4 regions of the Streptomyces sp. JN8 genome follow, and region 1 is predicted to be linked to each of the others. Evidence: riboswitches for the same ligand, from Rfam matches in the RefSeq annotation. Region 1 holds a riboswitch; each other region holds the start of a gene.
The links. A riboswitch is a leader RNA that binds a small molecule or an ion and turns the genes downstream of it on or off. The one in region 1 is predicted to bind cobalamin.
Positions count from the first base shown of each region.

Region 1 (2,189 bases):
TCCCCCGACGGCGGCGTCGTCGGCGCGTACGAAGGCGGCGGCTACTACGCCACCGGGCTGCGGCGCCCCACCGAGGACTCCCTGATGCGGTCCCTCGGCAAGCCCTTCAACCTGCCCGGAGTGGAGGCGATGATCGCCGGCTTCTACCGCGAGGCGCGCATCGCCTCCCCCGTCACGGCCACCGACCGCACGCTGCGCAGGGGCGACACCGTCACGGCCCTGGTGCCCCGGCTGGCGGGGGCGGACGGGCGTCAGCTCACGGTCCGCTGGTACCTGGACGGGCGCGAGGTGAAGCCCCTCGCGGGGCGCACCCGGGTCCGGGTGTCCGACCTGTCCCTGAGGCTGCTCGACCTCCGGAAGCACACCCTGTCCCTCACCGCCGAGGACCGCAGCCCCTCGGTCCGGGACCGCGGCATCGCCCGGACGATGAGGTCCACGGTCAGCTGGACGATCCGGTTCTGACGGAGGACCGGCCGCGCCCGTCCGCCCGCCGACGGTGTCCCGCCGTCGACGGGGGGCCCTCGCCGCCGTCTCCGCACCGGCGCGACTCGGCCACCCGTCTCATTTCAGCGTCCGTATGGTGGACGCGGGCTCGCCCCCGGGTGATCCGGCACCCTAGTCTGGCCGGGCAGCTGGTTCGCCCCGTCCGCCAGGCGGGATGCGTCGTAAGAGGGAACCCGGTGGGAATCCGGGACTGCCCCGCAGCGGTGAGCGGGAACGACCGCCGTCATACGCACTGGGACCGGACAACGGTCCTGGGAAGCGACGGCCAGTAGGTGTCCTCCGGTCAGGCCGGAGAGCGTGCCCGCGAGTCCGAAGACCTGCCCGTTGCCCGCACGCGGACGATTCCGCGCGCGGACATTCCGGTGACCTCGTGGGCGGGTCGGCGTACACAGCGAGCGGCACGCACGGTCTTCTCCCGTGACGTGGTCCGCGCGTCCTGTCGTTCCCTTCGCGCCCGCGTCCCGTCGCCCGGGATGTCTCTGGACACATCTCGCGAAGGAGAGTTCCGTGACAGCGAAGCCCGCAGCCGCGGCCGCACGGGCCACCGTGTACGGCTACCCCCGCCAGGGTGGGAACCGCGAACTGAAGAAGGCCGTCGAGGGCTACTGGAAGGGCCGGGTCACCGCCGACGCCCTCCGGACCACCGCCGCCGACCTGCGCCGTTCGAACTGGCGGCAGCTGGCCGAGGCCGGCATCGACGAGGTGCCGACCGGTGACTTCTCGTACTACGACCACGTCCTGGACACCAGTGTCATGGTCGGCGCCGTCCCCGCGCGCCACCGCGCCGCCGTCGAGGCGGACGCGCTCGACGGCTACTTCGCCATGGCCCGCGGCACGCAGGACGTCGCGCCGCTGGAGATGACCAAGTGGTTCGACACCAACTACCACTACCTGGTCCCCGAGCTCGGCCCCGGCACCGTCTTCAGCGCCGACTCGGCGAAGCAGGTCGCCGAGCTGAAGGAGGCCGTCGCCCTCGGCCTGACCGCCCGCCCGGTCCTCGTCGGACCCGTCACCTACCTGCTGCTCGCCAAGCCCGCACCCGGGGTGGCCGAGGACTTCGACCCGCTCACCCTCCTCGACCGGCTGCTGCCCGTCTACGCGGAGGTCCTCGCCGACCTGCGCGCGGCGGGCGCCGAGTGGGTCCAGCTGGACGAGCCCGCCCTCGTCCAGGACCGCACCCCGGCCGAACTGAACGCCGCCGCCCGCGCCTACCGCGATCTCGGCGCGCTCACCGACCGGCCCAGGCTGCTCGTCGCCTCCTACTTCGACCGCCTCGGCGACGCCCTCAAGGTGCTCGCGGCGGCACCGGTGGACGGGATCGCCCTCGACTTCACCGAGCGCGCCGCCGGCAACCTCGACGACCTCGCGGGCGTCGGCGGACTGCCCGGAAAGCGGCTGGTCGCGGGCGTCGTGAACGGCCGCAACATCTGGATCAACGACTACCAGAAGTCCCTGGCCACCCTCGCGACCCTGCTCGGTCTCGCCGACCGGGTCGACGTTGCCGCGTCCTGCTCGCTCCTGCACGTCCCGCTGGACGCGGACGTCGAGCGCGACATCGACCCGCAGGTCCGGCGCTGGCTCGCCTTCGCCCGGCAGAAGACCACCGAGGTCGTCACGCTCGCCGAGGGCCTGGCGAAGGGCACCGACGCGATCACCGCCGAACTGGCCGCCAACCGCGCCGACCT
Region 1 is NZ_CM147852.1:720,765-722,953, forward strand. Features, by position in the region: gene ACY0MR_RS03200 (M64 family metallopeptidase) at 1-462, shown strand, start outside; cobalamin riboswitch at 617-843, shown strand; gene metE (5-methyltetrahydropteroyltriglutamate--homocysteine S-methyltransferase) at 1,012-2,189, shown strand, end outside.

Region 2 (2,189 bases), 6.6 Mb from region 1:
GCATGAGCGGCGGGAACAGCACCGGAGGGACGAGCGGCGGGAGCGGGACGGACGGTGTGGGTGGCGTGAGTCGTACCGACGGTGTGCGTGACGTGAGCGGGACCGGCGGCACGGGCCGCGGCCGCCCGGTCGGCATCGTGCTCGTGTCGCACAGCGCGGCCGTCGCGGCCTCCGTCGCCGAGCTGGCCCGCGGGCTCGCCGGGGGCGGCGACCTCGCCCCGATCGTGCCGGCCGGCGGGACCCCCGACGGCGGTCTCGGGACGAGTTCCGAGCTGATCTCCGAGGCGGCGAAGGCCGCCGACCGCGGCGCGGGGGTGGCGCTCCTCGTCGATCTGGGGAGTGCGGTGCTGACCGTGAAGGCCCTCCTCGCCGAGGGCGACGAACTGCCCGAGGGCGCCCGGCTCGTGGACGCGCCGTTCGTCGAGGGGGCGGTCGCCGCCTACGTCACCGCCGGCGCCGGCGGGGACCTGGACGCCGTGGCGGCCGCCGCTGCGGAGGCGTACGCGTACCGCAAGGACTGACGGAGGGAGCGCCCCCGCGGTCGTCCGGTGCCGCCCGGGCCGACTGCGGGGAGTGAGCGCGGGGCCGCGCCCGGTACCGGCCGTGTTGTGATCCAGCAGGTCAACGCACTAATGTCGCAGGGCCTTGGTGTACGGGAAACCGGTGCAGTACCGGTGCGGCCCTCGCCACTGTGATCGGGAGGTCCGGCTCCACCCCCGCGGGGAACGCCCTCGGGGAAGCCACTGGACCACGTCGGGAGACCGTCGTGGTGTGGGAAGGCGGAGTCGGACGGAATGACCGTCAGCCAGGAGACCGGCCAGGGTGCGTTGTCCATCCACGAGGTGCTGGAGAGGGTCTCCCAACCATGCATATAGCCGAGGGGTACCTACCCCCTGTGCACGCGGCCGCCTGGGGCGTCGCGTCCGCGCCGTTCGTCGTCCACGGGGTCCGCGCGCTGACCCGCGAGGTGCGGTCCAACCCGGAGTCCACGCTGCTGCTCGGCGCCGCCGGCGCCTTCACGTTCGTCCTGTCGGCACTCAAGTTGCCCTCGGTGACCGGCAGCTGCTCCCATCCGACCGGTACGGGTCTGGGAGCGATCCTGTTCAGGCCGCCGATCATGGCGGTCCTGGGGACCATCACCCTGCTGTTCCAGGCCCTGCTGCTCGCCCACGGCGGCCTGACCACGCTCGGCGCGAACGTCTTCTCGATGGCGATCGTCGGGCCGTGGGCGGGCTACGGCGCCTACGTGCTGCTGCGCCGGTTCGGCGCGCCGCTGATGGTCGCCGTGTTCTTCGGCGCGTTCGTCGCCGACCTGTCGACCTACTGTGTGACCAGCGTCCAGCTGGCGCTCGCCTTCCCGGACCCGGGCAGCGGCATCCCCGGCGCGCTCGCCAAGTTCGGCGGGATCTTCGCCGTGACGCAGATCCCGCTCGCCGTGAGCGAGGGCCTGCTCACCGTGCTGGTGATGCGCCTGCTCACCCAGTCCAGCAAGGGCGACCTGGTCCGGCTCGGCGTCCTCGCCGGGCGCACGTCGGAGCGACGCGAGGAGGCGGCCGCGCGATGAGCCGGAACGCGAAGATCAACACCCTGCTGCTGCTCGTCGTCGCCGCGCTCGCGGTGCTGCCGCTCGCCCTGGGGCTCGGCGACCACAAGGAGGAGCCCTTCGTCGGGGCGGACGCGGAGGCCGAGACCGCGATCACGGAGCTGCGGCCGGACTACGAACCGTGGTTCAGCCCGCTGTACGAACCCCCGTCCGGGGAGATCGAGTCCGCGCTGTTCGCCCTGCAGGCCGCCCTCGGCGCCGGCGTCCTGGCGTACTACTTCGGCCTGCGCCGCGGCCGTCGGCAGGGGGCGGCGCGAGTCGTCGCGGAGGGGTCCGGAACCGACGTGGCCGACGGGGCCGACGGGGCCGGGGCCGGTGCGGCCGACCTGCCCGGGGCCGGCGCACCCGGAGCCGCCGGAGCCTCCCGGGCCGCCACGACGGCGGCCGAGAGCGGTACCGGCGGAGGGCCGGCCGCCGGTGGAGGATCCGGCCGCGGACCGGGCGCGTAACCGCGGATGCTGCCGATCGACGCGGCGGCGCACAGCAGTCGCTGGCGCCGCCGCCATCCCGCCGAGAAGGCGTTCCTCGGCTTCGGTCTCACCCTGTGCGCGGTCGGCCTGCCGCCGTGGCCGGGCGCGCTGCTCGT
Region 2 is NZ_CM147852.1:7,320,631-7,322,819, reverse strand. Features, by position in the region: gene ACY0MR_RS32355 (PTS-dependent dihydroxyacetone kinase phosphotransferase subunit DhaM) at 66-521, shown strand; cobalamin riboswitch at 630-836, shown strand; gene ACY0MR_RS32350 (energy-coupling factor ABC transporter permease) at 866-1,564, shown strand; gene ACY0MR_RS32345 (energy-coupling factor ABC transporter substrate-binding protein) at 1,561-2,052, shown strand; gene cbiQ (cobalt ECF transporter T component CbiQ) at 2,059-2,189, shown strand, end outside.
Region 2: linked by a shared signal. The riboswitch ahead of ACY0MR_RS32350 (energy-coupling factor ABC transporter permease) and the one ahead of metE (5-methyltetrahydropteroyltriglutamate--homocysteine S-methyltransferase) in region 1 are both predicted to bind cobalamin.

Region 3 (2,189 bases), 2.3 Mb from region 1:
GAACTCCTCGCCCCACAGGTCGACCAGCTCGGGCACGTCCGCCGGGGAGAACAGCGACCACTCGCCGTCGGCGTTGACCCGGCGCATGAACTCGTCCGGGATCCAGTGCGCGAGGTTGAGGTTGTGCGTGCGGCGCTGGTCCTCGCCGGTGTTGTCGCGGAGCTCCAGGAACTCCTCGATGTCCGCGTGCCAGGTCTCCAGGTAGACGGCGGCGGCGCCCTTGCGGCGGCCGCCCTGGTTCACCGCGGCGACGGAGGCGTCGAGGGTCTTCAGGAACGGGACGATGCCGTTGGAGTGCCCGTTGGTGCCGCGGATCAGCGAACCGCGGGCCCGGATGCGGGAGTAGGAGAGGCCGATGCCGCCGGCGTGCTTCGAGAGGCGCGCGACCTGGTGGTAGCGGTCGTAGATGGAGTCCAGCTCGTCCTGGGGGGAGTCCAGGAGGTAGCAGGAGGACATCTGCGGGTGGCGGGTGCCGGAGTTGAAGAGCGTGGGGGAGGACGGCAGGTAGTCGAGCCGGCTCATCAGGCCGTAGAGGGCGGCGACCTCGTCGAGCGCGCGGACGCTGTCGTCCTCGGCGAGGCCGCAGGCCACGCGGAGCATGAAGTGCTGGGGGGTCTCGATCACCTTGCGGGTGATCGGGTGGCGCAGCAGGTAGCGCGAGTAGAGGGTGCGCAGGCCGAAGTAGCCGAAGCGGTCGTCGCCGGCCGCGTCGATCGTCGAGTCGAGCCGGTCCGCGTGCTGCGCCACGAACTCCGCGGTGCGGTCGGCGATCAGGCCCTCGCGGTGGCCGACGGCGACGGAGGCCGAGAAGGAGAACGAGCCCTGGCTCGCGGCCTCGTCGGCGATGGTGATGGTCAGGAGCCGGGCGGCGAGCCGGGAGTACGCCGGGTCCTCGGCGATCAGACCCGCGGCCGCCTCGGTGGCCAGCTCGCGCAGTTCCGCCTCGTCCGCGGCGGCGCTGCGGCCGCGGAGCGCGGCGGCGGCGACCCTGCCGGGGTCGGTGTCGGGGAGGTCGGCGGTGAGGTCGGTCAGGGTCCGCAGCAGCACGGTCCCGGGGCCGTCGCTCTCGACCGCGGAAGCCTCGGCGGAAGCCGGATCGGCAGGCGCGATGGTCACGTGGGGGCTCTCCCTCGCTCGGCTCGGGGCCGCGGCGGGGGGAGGAGGGCACGCGGGGGTCCGGACGCCGGACGCGCTGTGTCCACCGGCCCACTCCGCGAGGCCCGGAAGTCATCGGCACCCGGAACGATCGGACCGGGTGCGCTGCCGGCAGGTCCTCGGACTCACCTCGTCCGAACACGTCGTATCCGTACGAAGCACACCGTTGCGGGACAGTTCCGGATTCGCGCCGGATTCCCCTGCGTCGACAGCGAGCACGAGCATACATGTGGGGGGCTCCGCTTGCGGAACCCCCCACATGTTGTGTCGCGCCGGGGAGTCAGAACTCCAGGGCGTAGGTGCGCAGAGAGTGATCGGGGATCGGTTCCCAGTCCCGGTGGGGCGTGCGGACGAAGCCCAGGCGCTCGTAGATCCGGTGCGCGGAGACCATCGTGGCGTCCGTGGACAACACGATGCGGCGGCACCCCGGGAGGGCCTGCGCCCGCTCGATGCAGGCCCGTACGAGGGCCTCCCCGACGCCCCGGCCGCGGGCCTCCCGGGAGACCACGAGCATCCGGAACTCGGCCTCGCCGTCCACGGCGATGTCCGCCCACGGGGTGTTGCCGGTGGCGAAGGTCACCCCGCCGAGCAGCCGGTCGTCGGCGTCCTCGGCGAGCAGCACCTCGCTCTCCCGGGCCCGCCGGGCCGTGTCCCGGAGCACGTGCAGATACGAGTCCTCCGCCCCGTACTTCAGCAGCCCGTCGCTCAGATAGGTCCCCGCGGTGAGCTCACCCAGCGCCTCGTAGTCCTCGGGCCGTACCGCCCTGATCGTGAAGTCCATGAGGGCAGTGTGCCTCCGGCGGGCCGACCGGCGTCAGGGCGGTCCACGGGACGGGCCGCCCCGCCTCCGGGGAGGCGGGGCGGCCCGTGGGTGCCGCGACGGCCGGGGTCCGGCCGGGCGGTCAGTGGGTCTCGGCTCCCACCTTCGGGAGCTTCGTGTCGACCCCGCGGTCGCCCGCGTCGGCCGTGTAGTCCTCCGGGGAGGTCTCGTCGACGCCCTCGGGGGCCTTCACGGCCTTGAGGACGAAGGTCAG
Region 3 is NZ_CM147852.1:3,035,513-3,037,701, reverse strand. Features, by position in the region: gene ACY0MR_RS12960 (ribonucleoside-diphosphate reductase subunit alpha) at 1-1,116, opposite strand, end outside; cobalamin riboswitch at 1,249-1,380, opposite strand; gene ACY0MR_RS12955 (GNAT family N-acetyltransferase) at 1,436-1,936, opposite strand; gene mctP (monocarboxylate uptake permease MctP) at 2,058-2,189, opposite strand, start outside.
Region 3: linked by a shared signal. The riboswitch ahead of ACY0MR_RS12960 (ribonucleoside-diphosphate reductase subunit alpha) and the one ahead of metE (5-methyltetrahydropteroyltriglutamate--homocysteine S-methyltransferase) in region 1 are both predicted to bind cobalamin.

Region 4 (2,189 bases), 5.6 Mb from region 1:
CGATGGGCATCATCACCCTGGCCCTGGTCACCCAGGGCGTCGTCGCCCCCGGCTCGAACCCCCCGCTGTGGGTCGTCGTCTCCGCCGGTGTCGCCATCGCCCTCGGCACGTACCTCGGCGGCTGGCGCATCATCCGCACCATGGGCAAGGGCCTCACCGACCTCCAGCCGCAGCAGGGCTTCGCCGCCCAGACCAGCGCCGCGACGGTCATCCTCGCCTCCTCGCACCTCGGCTTCTCCCTCTCCACCACCCAGTCCTGCTCGGGTGCCGTGATGGGCGCCGGTCTGGGCCGCAAGGGCGGCGTCGTCCGCTGGTCGACCGCCACCCGGATGTTCGTCGCCTGGGGCCTGACCCTGCCCGCCGCCGCCCTGGTCGGCGCCGGTGCCGAGTTCCTCACCAAGCAGGGCCCCTGGGGCATCGCCGCCGTCGCCGTCCTCCTGGTCGTCGGCTCGGCCGTCATCTGGTCGCTCTCCCGCCGCAAGCCGGTCGACCACAACAACGTCACCGACGACGACCTCGACGGCGAGCCCGCGGGCGTCGTGACCACCGCCATGGCCGCCGTCACCCCGCCGCCGCCCGCCGGCTCCGTCGCCGCCGTCGCGGACGAGGAGCTCCGGACGACCATCCCCGCGCCGGCCCCCACCGACCCGACCGCTCCCCCGGCCCCCGCCGCCGCGGTCTAAGGAACGAACGACATGAAGATCGACTGGGCAGCTCTCGGCTCCGTCTTCGGAGTCAGCCTCGTGGCGACCGTCGCGCTCGTGGGCCTCTTCACCCTCGGCATCGTCGGCCTCACCAAGCAGGAGGAGGCCGCCGCCCGCGGAGGCTCCGCGGCTCTGGCCCGTACCGCCGCGTACGCCTGCTTCGCGCTGTGCGCGGCGGCCGTCGCGTACGGCATCTACCTGATCGTCGTCTGACGGTCCGCACCCGGCCGGCGGGGCGGTCCGCACCTTCGGGTGCGGGCCGCCCCGCCGTCGTGTCTGTGGTGCTCCGCACAGTGACCCGGTGCAGGTCAAGGGTGAGTTGACGGCTGTTCTCGGGGCGTGGTGGACTGCCGGGGCCATTACGGCGGCAGTAGAGGAAGTCCGGTGCGAATCCGGCGCGGTCCCGCCACTGTGACCGGATCCGAGGGTCCGGGAGTCAGGAACTCTCGCCGCCGGTCACGTCGATCCAGGGCGCGGACCCTGAGTGAGGACATGCGCCATGCCCGGCCGCAGCAGAACCGGCCTCACCTCCCCCGGCGTCTTCGCGTACGGCGCGGCCGCCGGTCTCGCCGTCGACCTGCTCGTCGGCGACCCCCGCCGCGGGCATCCCGTCGCCGCGTTCGGCCGGGCGGCCGCCGCGGTCGAGGACCGCCTCCACCACGACCACCGCGGCTGGGGCGCCCTGCACACCGCCGTCTGCGCCGGATCCACCGTCGCCCTCGGGGCGCTCGCCGCCCGGGCCGTACGGAACCGGCCGGCCGCCGCCGTCGCCCTGACCGCCGCCTCCGTGTGGGCGGTCGTCGGCGGTACGACCCTGGGGCGGGAGGCCCGGGCCATCGGCGGGGCGCTCGCCGCCGGAGACCTGGAGGTGGCCCGGGAGCGGCTGCCCCACCTCTGCGGTCGCGACCCGCAGTCCCTGGACGGACCCGCGATGGCCCGCGCCGTCGTGGAGTCGGTCGCCGAGAACACCTCCGACGCCGTGGTCGGCGCGCTCTTCTGGGGCGCGGTCGCGGGCGTCCCGGGCCTCGTCGGCTTCCGCGCCGTGAACACCCTCGACGCCATGGTCGGCCACAGGTCGCCCCGGCACCGCCGCTTCGGCTGGGCCTCGGCCCGCCTCGACGACGTGGCCGGCTGGCCCGGGGCCCGGCTGACGGCCGCCCTGGCGACCGTCGCCGGCGGGAACCCGCGCGGGGCGCTGCGCGCCTGGCGGGCCGACGCCGCGCGGCATCCCAGCCCCAACGCGGGCCCCGTCGAGGCCTCGTTCGCGGGCGCCCTCGGCGTACGCCTCGGCGGCACCCTGGCGTACGGCGGCCGGGTCGAGCACCGGCCGGTGCTCAACGGCGGGGGCAGGGACGTCGAGGTGGCCGACATCGACCGGGCCGTGCGCCTGTCGCGGCGGGTCACCGCACTCACCCTGGCCGCCTGTGTCGGCGGCCGCCTGATATCCGGCGCCCTGGGCGCGCCGGCCCGGAAGCGGAGGAACGC
Region 4 is NZ_CM147852.1:6,309,141-6,311,329, reverse strand. Features, by position in the region: gene ACY0MR_RS27780 (anion permease) at 1-683, shown strand, start outside; gene ACY0MR_RS27775 (hypothetical protein) at 696-917, shown strand; cobalamin riboswitch at 1,031-1,172, shown strand; gene ACY0MR_RS27770 (cobalamin biosynthesis protein) at 1,204-2,189, shown strand, end outside.
Region 4: linked by a shared signal. The riboswitch ahead of ACY0MR_RS27770 (cobalamin biosynthesis protein) and the one ahead of metE (5-methyltetrahydropteroyltriglutamate--homocysteine S-methyltransferase) in region 1 are both predicted to bind cobalamin.